DNA from 4 places in the Solibacillus sp. iso_87 genome. Region 1 is predicted to be linked to each of the others. Evidence: riboswitches for the same ligand, from Rfam matches in the RefSeq annotation. Region 1 holds a riboswitch; each other region holds the start of a gene.
The links. Region 1 has a riboswitch for S-adenosylmethionine ahead of metA (homoserine O-acetyltransferase MetA). Riboswitches for the same ligand answer to the same signal wherever they lie in the genome.
Positions count from the first base shown of each region.

Region 2: another riboswitch for S-adenosylmethionine. It lies ahead of AC0VXV_RS01825 (O-acetylhomoserine aminocarboxypropyltransferase/cysteine synthase family protein); the one in region 1 lies ahead of metA (homoserine O-acetyltransferase MetA).
Region 3: another riboswitch for S-adenosylmethionine. It lies ahead of metK (methionine adenosyltransferase); the one in region 1 lies ahead of metA (homoserine O-acetyltransferase MetA).
Region 4: another riboswitch for S-adenosylmethionine. It lies ahead of AC0VXV_RS18305 (bifunctional homocysteine S-methyltransferase/methylenetetrahydrofolate reductase); the one in region 1 lies ahead of metA (homoserine O-acetyltransferase MetA).

Region 1 covers NZ_CM149656.1:1,902,785-1,907,003, forward strand. The annotation lists gene AC0VXV_RS09490 (DEAD/DEAH box helicase) at 1-1,483, shown strand, start outside; gene AC0VXV_RS09495 (nucleoside-diphosphate sugar epimerase) at 1,499-2,251, shown strand; SAM riboswitch class I at 2,315-2,422, shown strand; gene metA (homoserine O-acetyltransferase MetA) at 2,577-3,518, shown strand; gene AC0VXV_RS09505 (ABC transporter ATP-binding protein) at 3,569-4,219, opposite strand, start outside.
Region 2 covers NZ_CM149656.1:361,124-365,342, reverse strand. The annotation lists gene AC0VXV_RS01830 (hypothetical protein) at 55-453, opposite strand; gene AC0VXV_RS01825 (O-acetylhomoserine aminocarboxypropyltransferase/cysteine synthase family protein) at 642-1,946, opposite strand; SAM riboswitch class I at 2,064-2,178, opposite strand; gene nfsA (oxygen-insensitive NADPH nitroreductase) at 2,420-3,154, shown strand; gene AC0VXV_RS01815 (hypothetical protein) at 3,199-4,219, opposite strand, start outside.
Region 3 covers NZ_CM149656.1:2,907,716-2,911,934, forward strand. The annotation lists gene AC0VXV_RS14765 (alpha/beta hydrolase) at 1-349, opposite strand, end outside; gene AC0VXV_RS14770 (gamma carbonic anhydrase) at 603-1,115, shown strand; gene metK (methionine adenosyltransferase) at 1,225-2,421, opposite strand; SAM riboswitch class I at 2,686-2,801, opposite strand; gene pckA (phosphoenolpyruvate carboxykinase (ATP)) at 3,001-4,219, shown strand, end outside.
Region 4 covers NZ_CM149656.1:3,586,012-3,590,230, forward strand. The annotation lists gene metH (methionine synthase) at 1-74, opposite strand, end outside; gene AC0VXV_RS18305 (bifunctional homocysteine S-methyltransferase/methylenetetrahydrofolate reductase) at 67-1,911, opposite strand; SAM riboswitch class I at 2,014-2,111, opposite strand; gene hemG (protoporphyrinogen oxidase) at 2,199-3,584, opposite strand; gene AC0VXV_RS18315 (chemotaxis protein) at 3,728-4,219, opposite strand.

The DNA of each region.
Region 1 (4,219 bases):
AATCGATCCATCGATTACGCTGAACCATTCCACAGATGAGCTGGAAGAACTGCTCGCAACAAATGAACTGGATCAGATGAAAACTGAAACACAGCACCAAAACCGTGAAAAAGTGGAACTACAACTGAACAAAAAAGCGGAAGAGCTGGCAGTTTTAAATGAACAGATTGCCCTTGGTACTGAGACTGTAGAACAGTTAACAGTGCGCTTTAAAGGAATCAACAGCGAAGGCGTCCAGCTTGAAAAACGCCGGACAGAACTCGAACAGCTGACAAAACTGAACCCTGAGCAGGCGATCATTGAAGTAAACGAAAAGATTACACTTCTTACAGAAAAGATCGAGACGCTTGAAGTGAAAATTAGTTTGCTTCCGGTAACGGCAGAACTTCAAAATGAATGGCACGGTTTACTGAAAAATGCCAATGCCCATGACTTGGACGAAATCCGCAAATTGTATGTGAAACATGCCAATGTGATCGGCACAACTTGTGTTGCATCGGCAAATAAAGAGTTTATGGACAACTATCCGACATTTGATGTCGTTATTATTGATGAAGTTTCGAAAGCAACACCACCGGAACTGTTACTGCCGATGTTAAAAGGCGCAAAAATTATTTTAGTTGGGGACCATCACCAGTTGCCGCCGCTTGTAGGCGATGCGACATTTGAAGAGACATTGGAGCAAGTTGTGAAGGAAAGTACAACATTTGAAGAAAAACGGGAGCTTGAAAAGTTACTGGAAGAATCATTGTTTGAACGTCTTTATAACAATTTGCCGTCCCAAAACAAAACGATGCTCGCCCTTCAATACCGTATGCATAAAAATATTATGTCAACTATTACACCGTTCTACGAAAATGAATCCGAACAGCTGCAATGTGGTTTGGAAGATTCGGATGCCGTACGCGATCATTTCCTTGAAACTTCAAAAATTACACGAAACCACCATTTACTATGGCTTGATATTCCGAACGCCAAGCCGTATTTTGAAGAGCGTATGAAGGAAGGTTCGAGTTTATTCAATTTAGCTGAGCTGGAACAGATTAAACAGCAGCTGCTAGAATTGAATGCCGCAACAGAACAGGCGAAAGCACAAGGGCTGATTCCGCAAGACGCATTAAAATCGGTAGGTGTTATTTCATTCTACGCGGAGCAGGTGAAGCGCATCAATCGTCTGATTGAACAGGAAATCAGTGTACCGCATTTACACATCCGTACAGGATCTGTCGATAAATTCCAAGGGATGGAGATGGATGTGATTATCGTCAGTTTGGTGCGGAATCATGACAATGAGCGTGGAGAAATCGGGTTTGCGAAAGATTACCGACGCTTGAATGTTGCATTATCACGCGCACGGGAACTGCTCATTATGGTCGGCAGTACGGAAATGTTTACAAAGCGTCCAAAGAGCGCGAAAACACGGGATATGTATGCCCATGTATTAACGACAGCAAAAGAGCAGGACGGCTATTTTGCTGTGTAGAAACAGGGGGATTGAATGGACTTACAAAATACAGTGATACAACTGCAGAAAGAACTCATCCAAAACCCGTCCATTGAAATCAAAAAGCAAATCCAATATGCCATTCCGATTCACACATTGGAAGTGAAATATCATCCGGTAATGCGCAATGCCATGGATATTTTAATGAAGATGATGCTCATTTCATTTGAGAAGGCGAAGCTGAAAAATGTAGAGCTTTTAGCTGAAATTTTATTGGTGGAACCGTTATTTATTCATGATTTGACGAATAAAATGTTACGACTGGGCATGATTGTGAAGGAACAGGAATTTGCACTTACTGCTAAAGGAAAAGCACAGCTGGAATCGGGCATTTTTGAAGAGGAACTTGAAGAAACAAGTTATTTTATTCAATACAGCCCGATTCATGAAAAGCCTTTGGAGGGCAATCTGGAGGAATTTGCGGATTTGGAAGAGTTTCCGGAGCCTTTTCCGACAATCGAAACAGAAGAAATCGAAGCGATTGAAGAGACGGTGCTGATTGAGTTCATTCAACAGCAACTTTCCGAACAACCGGTGGCAGATGATGAAGTACCGCACTATATTACAAGTGTTGTTTCAACGGAATCGATCCAGATTAATGATATACCGGTCCTATGTTTTTTACTGTTCGACCAAAAAGAAAACAGGCATTTTGTACGGGTATACAATACTTTGACACGTGTTTGGGATGAACGGCTGGAGACAATCTTATTTACTATAGAAAAAGAGCAGCTGCAGGAAGAGTAAAATAATATTTTTGGAATTATTGCAAAATTACAAAGTACATGATACACTAATGACAATTTAATAGTCTTATCAAGAGAAGCGGAGGGACTTGGCCTTATGATGCTTCAGCAACCTCTAGTCCAACTAGAAAGGTGCTACTTCCAGCAAGGTGTTGACCTTGGCAGATAAGAACGGGTAAAAGCCCCTCTCAATTCTGTTTTGCTGGAGTGAGAGGGGCTTTTTATATTGTTCTGGAACGGTTCGTATCGCTCGTAAAACAATGCATTGCCTGAACACGACAGATTATTAAAAGTTTATTGAAATAGTTTATGAGGGGGAAAGTGGAATGCCGATTAATATTCCGAAACATTTACCGGCGGGTGAACTGCTTAGAAAAGAGAAGATTTTCGTTATGGAGGAAGACCGTGCGAAAACGCAACAAATTCGACCGTTAAATATTTTAGTGTTTAATTTAATGCCTGAAAAAGAGAAAACCGAACTGCAATTGCTGCGCTTACTCGGTAATACTCCGTTACAGGTAGATGTGACATTTTTAAACACGGCTACATACGAATCAAAAAATGTCTCCAAATCGCATTTAGATACTTTTTACCGGACGTTTGACCAAGTGAAGCACCGTCGTTTTGATGGACTGATTATTACAGGAGCGCCAGTAGAGAAAATGGATTTTGAGGATGTAGGTTACTGGAATGAAATTACGCATGTGATGGACTGGGCAAATGAACATGTCACTTCAATCATGTATATATGTTGGGGCGCTCAAGCTGCCCTGTATCACCATTTTGGCATTGGAAAATTCGAATTGCCGAAAAAGTGCTCCGGTGTTTATTCCCATGTAATCACGGATTTAACAGTAGATTTAGTAAGGGGCTTCAGTGATGAGTATGTGGCACCTCATTCACGTCATACATCGGTTTCGATTGATGAAGTGAGGGCACATCCTGACTTGCGTTTACTAAGCTATTCGGATGATGCGGGCGTGTTTATCGTTCAATCGAAAAACAATAAACATATAATGATTACAGGGCATCTGGAATATGATGCAACGACATTATCAGATGAGTACTTCCGCGATGTTGAGAAGGATCCGGACAATACGGAAATCCCAATCAATTATTTCCCGAATAACGACCCGCTGCAGTCACCGAAAAATGTTTGGCGTGCCCATTCGCATCTGTTGTTCTACAACTGGCTGAACTACTACGTATACCAAGAAACACCGTATGAATGGCATTACGTCGATGAAAATATTGAATATCATATTTAATGCTTATAAATGAAATGAACCAGCAAGAGACGGACTCCTGCTGGTTCGTTTTATTTAATTGCGACCCAGGCACGTTCGCGTTCAATCTGCAAACTGATTTCCCGCCCGAAGAAATCGCTTAATAATTCGTCTGTTAAAACAACTTCGCGTGCATTGGCTTCGACATTTTTTCCGTCTTTCATTAAAAGCACATGGCTAAAACAAGGCAGAATTTCTTCTACATGGTGCGTTACATAAATAAGGGTAGGGCCGTTTTCTGCTTCAGCAATCTGTTCAATCGTTTGCAGCAAGTTTTCCCGTTCGATCAAGTCCAGACCGCCACACGGCTCATCCAATATTAAAATTTCCGGATCTGCCATAATGGCCCTTGCTATTTGAACACGCTGGCGTTCACCTTGTGACAAATGCTCGAATGATTTATTCGCTAAATGGTCACAGTGAAAATGCTTCATAATTGAAACCGCATGATCAATTTCTTCTTCCGTCACATCATTGAAGAGACGAAGGGCACCGAATTTGCCGCTGAGCACGATTTCAATCGCGTTATCCTGCCAGTTGAAGTTATCGATCATCGCATTACTCACCCAGCCAATTCGTGTCCGCAGTTTCGGTATATACGTCTTGCCGTATGTTTCACCAAGTACTTGGACTTTACCTTCATTTGGCCAAATATAGCCGTTAATTACTTTCAGCAACGTTGT
Region 2 (4,219 bases), 1.5 Mb from region 1:
GTAAAAAAAATAAAAAACACTAGCAAGGGGGCTCGCTAGTGTTCCGGAATTATTTTATACTGCCACGTTTATATCATTGTATGCCCGTAAACGATATGCAGTTAAAATCTTGGTCATGACGATTTCCTCTTTTGCCGAGTAGTTAGGGACCGCGTATGGGCGCTCCACTAACTGAAATTCACCATATTTTAAGAACCATTCTCTGGCTGGCGATAAAATATGGGCTGTACCATGAATTTTGTATTCTTCGGCAACTTCTTTTATAACATAACCCGCTGTGGCATGATCGTGAGCTTGTTCTGAGAAAGCACTGTGTCCAAAAACATGCTGCCACATAGTATTCACATCCGCCAAAATTTGCTGGATCGCGCAAGCGTTCACAAATTCCTTTACGTCATTTAGTTCATAAATAATATAGGCAGCAACGTTTTGTGCACTGTATACTTTCCCCATGTTGAACAACTCCTTTTCTTCCAATGATGCTGCAACATCACTTTAAATTTTTTCCGGTTGGTAATATTATTATTCCAATTGTATTACTCGGTATTACATTTGTCAATAAAACTTATGAAAATAGTAGGAATTAATTTTCTGAAAGTTACTTAGCTTCTCGAATGGGAAAAGCTAAGCCTTTTTAAGTTTTATGCGTTTGTTTCTGCGCCTACTTCAATCGCAACTTTCGCTAATGCCTGCTCTAAATCTGCGATAATATCTTCTGCTGCTTCTAACCCGATCGATAAGCGAATGAGCTCTTCCGATACGCCGGCAGTTTTTAATTCTTCCGCAGATAACTGTTGGTGCGTTGTACTTGCAGGGTGGATAATCAACGAACGGGCATCCCCAACGTTTGCTACATGTGAGAACAATTTCACGTTATCAATTACTTGACGCCCTGCTTCACGTTCGCCTTTAATGCCGAACGTAATAATTGATCCGAAGCCGTTTTTCAAATACTTCTTCGCTAAATCATGTGTCGCAAAATCTTCAAAGCCGTTGTAATTTACGTATTCCACAAATGGGTGGTTTCTTAAATACTCGGCAACTTTTTGTGTGTTTTCATTGTGACGGACAATACGCAAATGAAGCGTTTCAAGTCCTTGCAGGAAGTTAAATGCCGCGTCAGCAGATAATGTTGGACCAAAATCACGCAATAGTTGAACACGAAGCTTTGTCGCAAATGCAGCGCCTGCTGTGTCAATTCCGTAGCGTAGACCATGGTAAGAAGTATCCGGTTCTGTAAATCCTGGATGTCTTCCTTGCGTCCAGTCAAACTTCCCGGCATCAACGACAATTCCGCCGATTGTCGTTCCATGACCGCCAATCCACTTTGTTGCAGAATGAATGACAACATCCGCGCCGAATTCGATCGGATTACTTCCGTACGGGGAAGCAAATGTGCTGTCGATTAATAAAGGAAGACCGTTGTCATGAGCGATGTTTGCTACCGCTTCAATATCCAGTACTTTCAAGCTTGGATTTCCGATAATTTCAGCGAAGATCGCCTTCGTTTTATCCGTGATTGCCTCTTGGAAGTTTGCAGGATCTGATTCATCCACAAATTTTACTGTAATACCGTAGCGAGGCAATGTAGTTGCGAATAAATTGTAAGTCCCACCGTAAAGTGAACCTGCCGCAACAATTTCATCCCCTGCACCGGCTACGTTTAAAATCGAAAATGCCACTGCTGCTGCGCCAGATGAAAGCCCTACTGCAGCTGTGCCCCCTTCTAATAAAGCAACCCGTTCTTCAAATGCCCCGACAGTCGGGTTCATAATACGAGAATAAATATTTCCTGTTTCCTGTAATGCAAATAGACGTTGCGCATGAGCTGTGTCGTTAAATGCATAGGCCGTTGTACGGTAAACCGGAACTGCGATTGCCCCTGTTTCCGGGTCTGGCTTTTGACCCCCGTGTAATAATAAAGTTTCTGGTCTTAAATTTGTCATTTTATTACCCCCAAAAATTTAATCGATGGTGAAATCGGTGTTTTTTGAGGAGGATTTTTTAAATGAAAAAAACCCTCTTCAGTTAAGAAGAGGGTTGCGCATGAGCAAGTTTGCCTCCTCTTATCTTTCAAAATGATTGTCCATTTTGTAGGATTTAGCACCTTAGTCAGTTCATCACTTACTGGTTGCCGGGCATCTCAGGGCCTATTCCCTCCGCCGCTCTTGATAAGAGTTATGTGATTTGTGTTCCATCGTTGAGTCTCAGTATAAAACATACTAATCCGATATGTCAACACAAAAAATTAAAATTTTCAGATTTCTATTCTGATTACTCTTATCTGTATTTAACGATATGCAAAAATCTCCTCCCTATGAATTGAACAGACGCTAATAATCGACTTCAAGTAAAATATTGACTAAAATAAGGTTGAAGGATATACAAGTTACTTATTACATAAAAGGGAGATGTTCACGTGAATACTAAAGAATTATTACGCAGTCATACATCTGTTCGTAAATATACAGGTGAGGAAATTTCAAAAGAAACAGTCATCGATTTAATCGAAACAGCGCAAATGGCGGCAAGTTCGCATTTTGTACAGGCATACAGTGTCATCTGGGTAACGGATGAAGAAAAGAAAACGAAGCTTGGTGAACTGTCTAAAAACGAATTCCAGTTCAAAACAGCGGGTGCCTCTTTCTTGTTTTGCGTAGATTTCAAACGTCTGCAAGTAGCAGGTCAAAAGCACGGGGTCGATATTTCTGCTGACACGGCTGAAAACGTACTTGTAGGGGTAGCAGATGTTGCATTATTTGCCCAAAACTTCGTTATTGCAGCTGAATCAATGGGTTACGGCATTTGCTATATCGGTGGTGCCCGTACAAATCCTAAGGAAATCAGCGAGCTGTTCAATTTACCGCAATACGTTTTCCCATTATTTGCGATGACAATCGGTACACCGACAAAACGCAATGAAACAAAGCCGCGTTTACCGGTAGCTGCAGTATTGCATGAAAATGGTTATGACGTTGATAAATACGAGACGCTTCTAGAGGAATACGATGGAATTATGGAAGATTATTATAACAGCCGTTCTTCAAATCAGAAGACGGCAACATGGACGAAACAAATGGCTGATTACTTAGTTGAACAAAACCGTCCTCATATTAAAGAGTTCCTTGCTTCACAAGGCTTTACTTGGAAGTAAGCTAATAAAAAGGAGCATGCCGCAAAATGGCATACTCCTTTTGTTTATTTCAACCCTTCAATCTGTAATGCTTTTACAGGCTGGAAATCTTCTCCTGTTTTCGCATACGTAATCGTCGCCTGGTCACCTTCTTGCAAGTAAATCGCAAATGGTGCAACTTCTGTAGAAACGATGAAGTTTTCACCTGTGTTCGCCAGGAATGATACAATTGTGAAATCACCTACACGCTCTTTATAAACACGCACGACTTTTACCGTTGCCTTAGCTTCTTCGGCATTCGAAGTACCGTCTACCGTACTTCCGCCACGGCTTAGCGCTGTTTTATAAAGTCTTAACGCTTCATTTGGTGTTGTACCAAATGCCGAAATTTCAGGATTTGCTGCAGACACGATGAAGTAATTTTGCAGGAATCCGTTCGCATCAAGTACAGCTGACAGCCAGCTCGCTTCACCGTAGAAATTGTAAAGGATCGGCATTTCGCCTTCCCATTCTTTTTCAATAAATTTTTTCTCGATAATTTCAAGAGCCCCTTGTGAATCCATATAGGACTCTTCCAGATTTCCGGTATAGTATGTTGCTTCACCAGTACGTGCATGCGTTAATGCATAACCAAGCATCGAGTCAACGCCCTCTTTTGGACTTGTAAAATCAGTGAAATAATACATTTCCCCGTCTTCCATAAAGACCGGGCTTACATTTGCTTCCGTACCTTCATCACTCGGCAACTTAACATCCTTTTTGCCGACAAGACTATTCCAGAAGCCATGAACATAGTTACCATAATAACTGTTTTGCAAACTTACTGTTTCCGGTGATACAGCACCGTCAATAAATGCCGGTACATCTGCAATCGCAATTTTCTCTGTTGCACCCGTCTCCGCATCAACAAGCACAACCCCTTTTACATCAAAGCCGTTACGTGCCGAAATAAATTCGCCGTAAGAACGGATGTAATATGGTTTTCCATCCTCATCAATTTCCAGCTGCGGATCTCCATAGAAAATTAATGATGGATTTTGAAGACGAATATGACGCTCCAGATTTTTATTTAAATAAGCAGATGGA
Region 3 (4,219 bases), 1.0 Mb from region 1:
ACCAAGGGGATGTTAGAACAACACCCGCACATTCTATTTTATTGTTCTGAAGCACATACGTAGCTATTGCAGCCCCTAGCCCATTTCCGACGATAAAAAGCGGTAAATTATATTCCAGTGCCACTTTCAATAACAATTTTGTATACTTGTAATATTCTTTAAAGTCCTCATCATGATACTTTGTATACTTTCCTTGCTCTCCATGTCCCGGTAGATCTCCCATTACAACGTGAAAGTGGGAACTGCGGAACTTTTCGATTAACCATGCGTACCACCGGTGATGTTCATATGCGCTATGAAGAATAACGACTACGGCTTTTGGTTGTTGCTCTGTTTCCCATTTCCACATGGCCATACTCCTTACATCTAAATTATTTTTATGTCATAAACATGTGACCTTTAAAATTAAGTCCGAGTTTTAACGAGTATCAAAAAATTATGATATTGTGCCTTCTTTAATCTCGGCATCATTATATTACTATTTGTTTGTTTAATTATAATACATTCCAATCTAAAAGAAATGTTAATTGAAAAATCTTCATGTTTTGTTACGATATCTATAGATTTATCTACAATTTTATAGAAGAAATGAGGAATTGAAAATGATTTACCCCTATAAAGATAAAATACCGACGATTCACCCTTCTGCATTTATTGCCGACTATGCCACAATTACCGGTGATGTAACAATAGGAGCCGAAACTTCAATTTGGTTTAACACGGTAATACGCGGCGATGTGAACAAAACAATAATTGGCGAGCGTGTCAGCATTCAGGATTTGAGCTGCCTTCACCAAAGTCCCGCTTACCCTCTCATTATTGAAGACGAAGTTACAGTAGGTCATCAAGTTACATTACATAGCTGTACTATTAAAAAACGCGCTTTAGTTGGTATGGGTTCCATCATATTGGACGGGGCCGTTATAGGCGAGGGAGCATTTATCGGTGCCGGCAGTCTTGTTCCTCCGGGAAAAGTGATTCCTCCCAATTGTTTAGCAATGGGACGCCCAGCAAAAGTCGTACGTGAAGTAACTGCAGAAGATCGCGAAGATATGGATCGCATTATTTCCGAATATGTAGCGAAGGGACAATACTATAAATCACTTCAGAAATAAATTCACACTCATATACGTTTATCGAAATCTCTACCTATAATATAGGAAGTTTATTGGAAATTATAAAAAAAGGAGCTATCCATTTAACTGGATGCTCCTTTTTATTTTATTAAATTCCTGCTTTTGCTTTTAATTCAGCTGCTTTATCCGTATTTTCCCATGGCACATTTAAATCTGTGCGACCGAAATGTCCGTATGCTGCTGTTTGCTTATATATTGGGCGACGTAAATCAAGCATTTTAATAATGCCTGCAGGACGTAAATCAAACAGTTCCCGAACCCAGTTCACGATTTCTGATTCTGCTACTTTTCCTGTACCGAACGTATCAACTGCGATTGAAACAGGTTGAGCAACACCGATTGCATAAGCCAGTTGTACTTCAGCACGGTCAGCTAAGCCAGCTGCTACAATGTTTTTAGCAACATAGCGTGCTGCATATGCTGCAGAGCGGTCAACTTTCGTTGCATCCTTACCAGAGAATGCCCCGCCACCGTGACGTGCATAACCGCCGTAAGTATCAACAATAATTTTACGACCAGTAAGACCTGCATCTCCTTTAGGTCCGCCGATTACGAAGCGGCCTGTCGGGTTGATGAAGTATTTTGTAGCTCCATCCAATAGATGAGCAGGGACTACCGGTTTAATAACGTGTTCTTTAATGTCTGTTTGGATTTGTTCCAATGTTGCTTCTTCATCGTGCTGTGTTGAAATAACGATTGTATCCACACGAACAGGTACATTGTTTTCATCGTATTCGATTGTTACTTGTGTTTTACCATCCGGACGTAAATATTCCAATTCCCCTGATTTACGCACTTCTGTTAAACGACGCGCTAATTTGTGAGCTAAAGAAATAGGCATCGGCATAAGTTCCGGTGTTTCGTTACATGCATAACCGAACATTAAACCTTGGTCGCCTGCACCGATTGCTTCAAGTTCATCTTCCGTCATTGAACCTTCACGTGCTTCCAATGCCTGGTCAACACCTTGTGCAATGTCAGGTGATTGCTCTCCTACTGCTACTAGTACTGCAAGATTCTCAGCATCAAAGCCGTACTTACCGCGTGTATAGCCGATTTCTGCTACTGTATCGCGGATAATTCCTTTCATATCTACATAAGTAGAAGTTGTAATTTCACCAGATACTAATACTAAGCCTGTTGTTACCGTAGTTTCACAAGCTACACGTGCATTTGGATCTGCAGCTAAAATAGCGTCTAAAATGGCATCCGAAATTTGATCACAAATTTTGTCCGGATGTCCTTCCGTTACACTTTCTGATGTAAACAGTCGACGATTTGTCATGTCATTTCCTCCTAAATCACTTTGGCAATTGTTTTTTATTGATACGGTACTCATTACCCATGTCCGTTATATTGCGGCAATTACACTTATGCGTATCCGCCTTTTTAACGTCAAGCTATATTTGCTTTAACACGAGGGTCTGAAAGGCTGTAACTATATAATTTTCGCTCAGTACGAAATTGTAAAACAAAATAAAAAAATCCTTTCTCTCATAGCCGTGTTCATCACACGTGAGGAAAGGATATTACGTTTCGTTACCTTTCACTCTTATCGTTCAAGGGAATTTTTGCCCTTGCATCAGGTTGGCACCAACACGTATAAAATATACGCAGGTTGCCGGGTTTCATAGGGCCTGCCCCTCCACCAGCTCGGGATAAGAGTATCCGTTCAATTAAACATCTTACGCAAAAAAACAAGTGCTGTCAACAAATTTTGACGTATTTCGCAATGTTTAAAATTCCGGAAAAAATAATTTGCAATTAGTATAGATTATTTCACTTAATGTGTTATACTATTTTTGAATTAGGAATCAACTCCCCTCTATAAGGGAATACTATAAAAAAGGATGGTATTTAATAGATGAATTCGGTAGAAATTGCTAACGAGCTGAAAGAACTTTTAAACGGGGAAAACATCAAAACTCAATTATCTGTTCCACAATTAGTTGAAAAAGCTACATCACGCGGAGAAGCCGTGCTGACTGTTGAAGGCGCATTACGTGCCCAAACAGGAAAATACACTGGCCGTTCTCCAAAAGATAAATATATAGTAAAAGAAGAAATTTGCAACAATAAAATCGATTGGGGCAAAGTTAACCGTCCGATTTCTGCAGAGGTATTTGATAAACTTTATGTGAAAGTTTTAAATTACTTAAAAGAACGTGACGAGTTATATGTATTCAACGGTTTTGCTGGTGCAGACAAAGAGTCTCAATTATCTATCAAAGTAATTAATGAATATGCTTGGCATAATCTATTCTGTCATCAATTGTTCATCCGCCCAACAGCAGACGAATTGGCTAAACATGTTGCCGAGTTTACAATCGTATCTGCGCCAAACTTCAAAGCAGATCCTGAAGTAGACGGTACAGGATCGGAAACATTCATTATAACATCTATCGAAAAGAAAATCATCTTAATCGGCGGAACTGAGTACGCAGGTGAAATGAAGAAGTCAATCTTCGGTATTATGAACTACTTGTTACCTGAACAAGGTATCTTCCCAATGCACTGCTCTGCTAACGTTGGTGAAGAAGGCGATGTAGCATTATTCTTCGGTTTATCTGGTACAGGAAAAACTACGTTATCAGCTGACAAAGACCGTAACTTAATCGGTGATGACGAGCACGGCTGGTCTGACAACGGTGTATTCAACATTGAAGGTGGTTGCTACGCAAAAACAATCAACCTATCCGCTGAAAATGAGCCGGAAATTTACAATGCGATCCGCTTTGGTTCAGTATTGGAAAACGTGGCGGTAGACCCTGAATCACGTGAATGTGACTATGCAGACGGTTCTTTAACAGAAAACACACGTGTTGCTTACCCAATCGACTTTATCGACAATATTGTCTTACCATCAGTAGCAGGTCATCCAAATACAATCGTCTTCTTAACAGCCGATGCATTTGGTGTATTACCTCCTATCTCTAAATTGACTAAAGAGCAGGCAATGTATCACTTCCTAAGCGGTTTCACTTCTAAACTTGCCGGCACAGAACGTGGTGTAACAGAGCCAGAACCAGTATTCTCGACATGCTTCGGTTCTCCATTCCTACCGCTTGCTGCAACAGTTTATG
Region 4 (4,219 bases), 1.7 Mb from region 1:
AGCATCGTCCCCATAGCACCATCGATGATAAGTATTCTTTTTTGTAATTGCTCATGAATTGGGTGATTATACATTCGACTGAACTCCTTTACTTTCCACATCATATTGTTTTACATAGTCCATTAATTCCAGCGTCATATCATAGCGCAAAAACGGCGTAATTAAATAAATACCGTTAAAGTATTTGCATGCTGTATCGAGTAGCTCTTTGGCAATCGCGATTCCTTCTGCTGTCGATGCTTCCTTGTCGTCCCCGCAGGCAGCCATACGCGCAAGTACTTCATCGGACAATTTGATGCCAGGTACTTCATGATGTAAAAATTCCGCGCTGCGTGAAGAAGTAAGTGGCATAATCCCGATATAGATTGGTGTTTCCAAATGCTTAGTCGCCTCATAGATTTCGATAATCTTCTCTTTCGTATAAACCGGCTGTGAAATAAAGTAATCTGCACCATGCTCAATTTTCTTCTCTAAACGAGCTACTGCACGGTCCAATACGCGGACATTCGGATTAAAGGCAGCGGCTACCGAGAAATTCGCCTGTTTGCGCAGCGATTTCCCTGTAAATGAACCGCCTTTATTTAACTGCTTAATTAAGGAAATAAGCTCCATTGACGAAACATCGTATACGCTCGTCGCCCCCGGGAAATCTCCCACTTTTGTCGGGTCCCCTGTGATGACTAGAATATCATGAAGTTCCAGTGCATCAAGTCCCATTAAATGTGACTGAAGCCCAATTAAATTGCGGTCACGGCACGTTAAATGCGGCAACGAACGAATTCCATGCTCTTTTAAAATAGCGGCCATCGCGATATTACTAATACGCGGCGAAGCAAGTGAGTTATCAGCCATCATAATGACATCGGCACCCGCTTTTGCCAGCTGTTTTGCCCCTTCGACAAAGCCGTCAATTTCCAGATGGCGCGGTGTATCTAGTTCAACAATAACAGAGCGTTCACGTTTTGCTTTTTCGTGGAGCGGCTCTTGCTTACGTGGCTCTGGAATACGGACAAATTGTGTTTGCCCATGTTTCGCTTCTTTCGTTTCGATTGGCTCCATATTCGCCAAACGTTTTTTTACAGCTGCAATATGCTTCGGTGTTGTTCCGCAGCAACCGCCAATTAAACGGACTCCTTGGTTTACGAGTTCAACAGCTGCACGTGCGAAATAATCGGTTTCGGACTCATATACAACACGGCCATCTTCAATATCTAATAAAGATGCATTTGGGTAAGCAGATAAAAAAGCCTTGTTCGGTAAATTGACTCCCTCAAACGCCTGAATTGTATGGAAAGGACCTAACCGGCAGTTGCTCCCAACAATGTCTGCACCTAATCTTTCTAAATCTTGAAATGCTTCATTTAAAGACATTAAATTTTGAAGGACACCGGGTTCCTGCATCGTCACTTGAGCAATGATCGGTAAATCAGTCATTGAACGTAAAAGATGGACACAATGCGATAATTCTTCAAAATCGTAATAGGTTTCCAGTAAAAAACCATCTGGTTCACCAGCCAGTAATACTTCGGCCTGCTCTTGGAATGCAGCTAAAATTTCGTCTAATGTCGCATCACTTTTTCGAATTCCCCGAATACCACCAATTGTCGCCAGAACGTATTGCCCATCCAGTGAGGCAGCACGCTTTGCGATTTTTAATGCGGCTTCATTAAATTCCATGACACGATTTTCATAGCCATAACGTGCAAGCTTAATCCGGTTTGCGCCGTATGTATTTGTTTGAATAATATCTGCACCCGCTGCTATATATTCGCTATGAATTTTCTCTATAATATCAGGACGTGCAATATTCATCTCTTCATGACAATAATCCAACCCATATGAATAAAGAAGTGTTCCGATTGCCCCGTCTGCTGTTAAAACGCGTGTTTGTAATTCTTCAAGTAAACCCATTGCCTTCACTCCATCATTTACAGTATTTTCAGTATATTAACGATACAAAAAAGCCTTCTTTCATTAAATAAAAGAAGGCATAGTAGTTATCAACTTAATCCCTTCTCATCTTCTGGCATTTGCCACTGGATTTAGCACCTGACTTAATGTTGGTTGCTGAAGTTTCATCGGGCCAGTCCCTCAACTTCTCTTGATAAGAAAATAATATGAATTTTAAAAATAATTAAATGAATCATAACGTTATCTAATACTTACGTCAATACCCTTTAGCTGAATGAAGTATTTCTTTACATAATTCGGCTAATAATCTGTTCAGCCGTTTTTTTGCCGTTTAAAATACATGCACCGATTCCTACTCCAAAATAGGCACATCCCGCTAATAGGACATTCGGGTAATCAGTTGCCAGTTGCTGTGTAACTTTCGATAATGCTTCATTATGCGCCAAATCATAGCGGGGCATTTGGTCAACCCACTTTGTTACATTGACGACTGTCGGTTCCGCTCCAACACCTAAGCTAAGACGTATATCTTCCAATGCAACTTTTGTCAGCTCTTCATCAGACATAGCAGCCAACTCTTCATAACGCGGATTAATATTTTTATAAAACAGACGAACGAGTAAATTTCCTTCTGCCGACGTATGTTTCCATTTACGGCTCGTCCATGTAGACGCATTGCAAACTAAATCACTATTATGTGAAACGATAAAGCCTGTACCATCTGCCGGTAAAATATCGTCCGGTACATCAAAGCCCACATACATCGTTAAAGCAGATGCCGTCGTGAACTTTTTCAGTTGTTCCTCCAATGAATCGTCCGGCATGACATGACGTACCGTTTCATTCGGAACAGCCAGTACTACAACATCCGCTAAAATCGTTTCATCTTCCAGCACAACTTCATATTGCTCTTCTTTTTTACGGATTTGCTTTGTCACTGTATTTTTCATGAATTCAACTTCCGGCAGCTGTTCTTCTAAACGATTGATTAATGCCGATAAACCTGAACGGAAAGAAATAAACTTCTTATTCGCCGCTTTTTCGAATTGCTCACGATGTGCTTCGAAACCTTTAATAATCGATCCGTAGGTGTTTTTATAGTCCACTAAATACGGCAAAGTGGACGCCATGCTTAATTGATATAAATCACCTGAATAAACACCCGCTAATACAGGGGCGATTTGCTTGCGGACTATTTCTTCACCCAAAAAGTACTCTAAAAATGTACCGATAGAGCTTTCTTTTGTAAATTTAGTATTCGGGATTTCTAAATCTTGAAGTGCTCTTTTCTTACCTTCTTCAGAAATTAACGTACTCGACAGGAGCGATTCTACACTCATTGGAATACCGAATGTCGATCCTGCGGGGATTGGATGCAGCTCATTATTCGTATGAATGTAAGAAATTCCCGTTTCGTTATAGACAAGCTCTGATTCAAAATCAAGCTCTTTTACAAGCTCCAAAACCCCTGGATGGCGAGCTACAATTGAGTCAGCCCCCGTTTCCATAATAAAACCTTTATCCTTTTCGGAATGAATTTTCCCGCCTAAATATGCGTTCTTTTCAATCAGTATTAACCGCGCCTCCACGTTTTGTTCATGCATTTTATTCTTCAAATAATGCATCGTACATAGCCCGGTAATCCCGCCACCTACAACTACTACTGTTTTCATATTCATTCTCTCCTATTTCGTTCGCTTCTCTTATAAGTATAAACTTTTTTATGCAAAACATGGTCAGACGGGTATTACAATTTTTAGATCTGCATAAGAAAAGCCATCCTACCTAAAAAACTATGGTAGAATGGCCTCTTATTTTATTTATAAGATAGTTGCTTTGTTAGGGAAATAATTTCTGCTTCCAAAGATGTAGAGCGTTTATCAAAATAGCGTATACGTTCAATACTGCGATTTTCTATATGTTTGTTTAGATCTAACATATTCACTGCATCGCTCGCAAACAGTTTTAAAGTACGAACACCAGATTCAATTTTCCGAACTTCTTTACCGTATATAAGTGCGGTATTATCTGCTGTTTTACCCTTCTTCAATTCCAGAATATTCGTATTGATAAGCTCATCAATTTGATTGTAACGTTTGATTTGTTTATCCGTCATCATTTGGATTTTTTGCTTGTATTTAACAACATCTTTATGATCTAATCCTGTTTGGACATAACTTTTTAAATATTCAACGATTGTACATAGCGTCGTCAGATTCTCTCGCTGTTCTAATAGCATTTGCTGTAGTTTTTGAATACTATCCTCATTGTGTTCAGAAGAGAATTGATGGACTGCAAACATAAACAT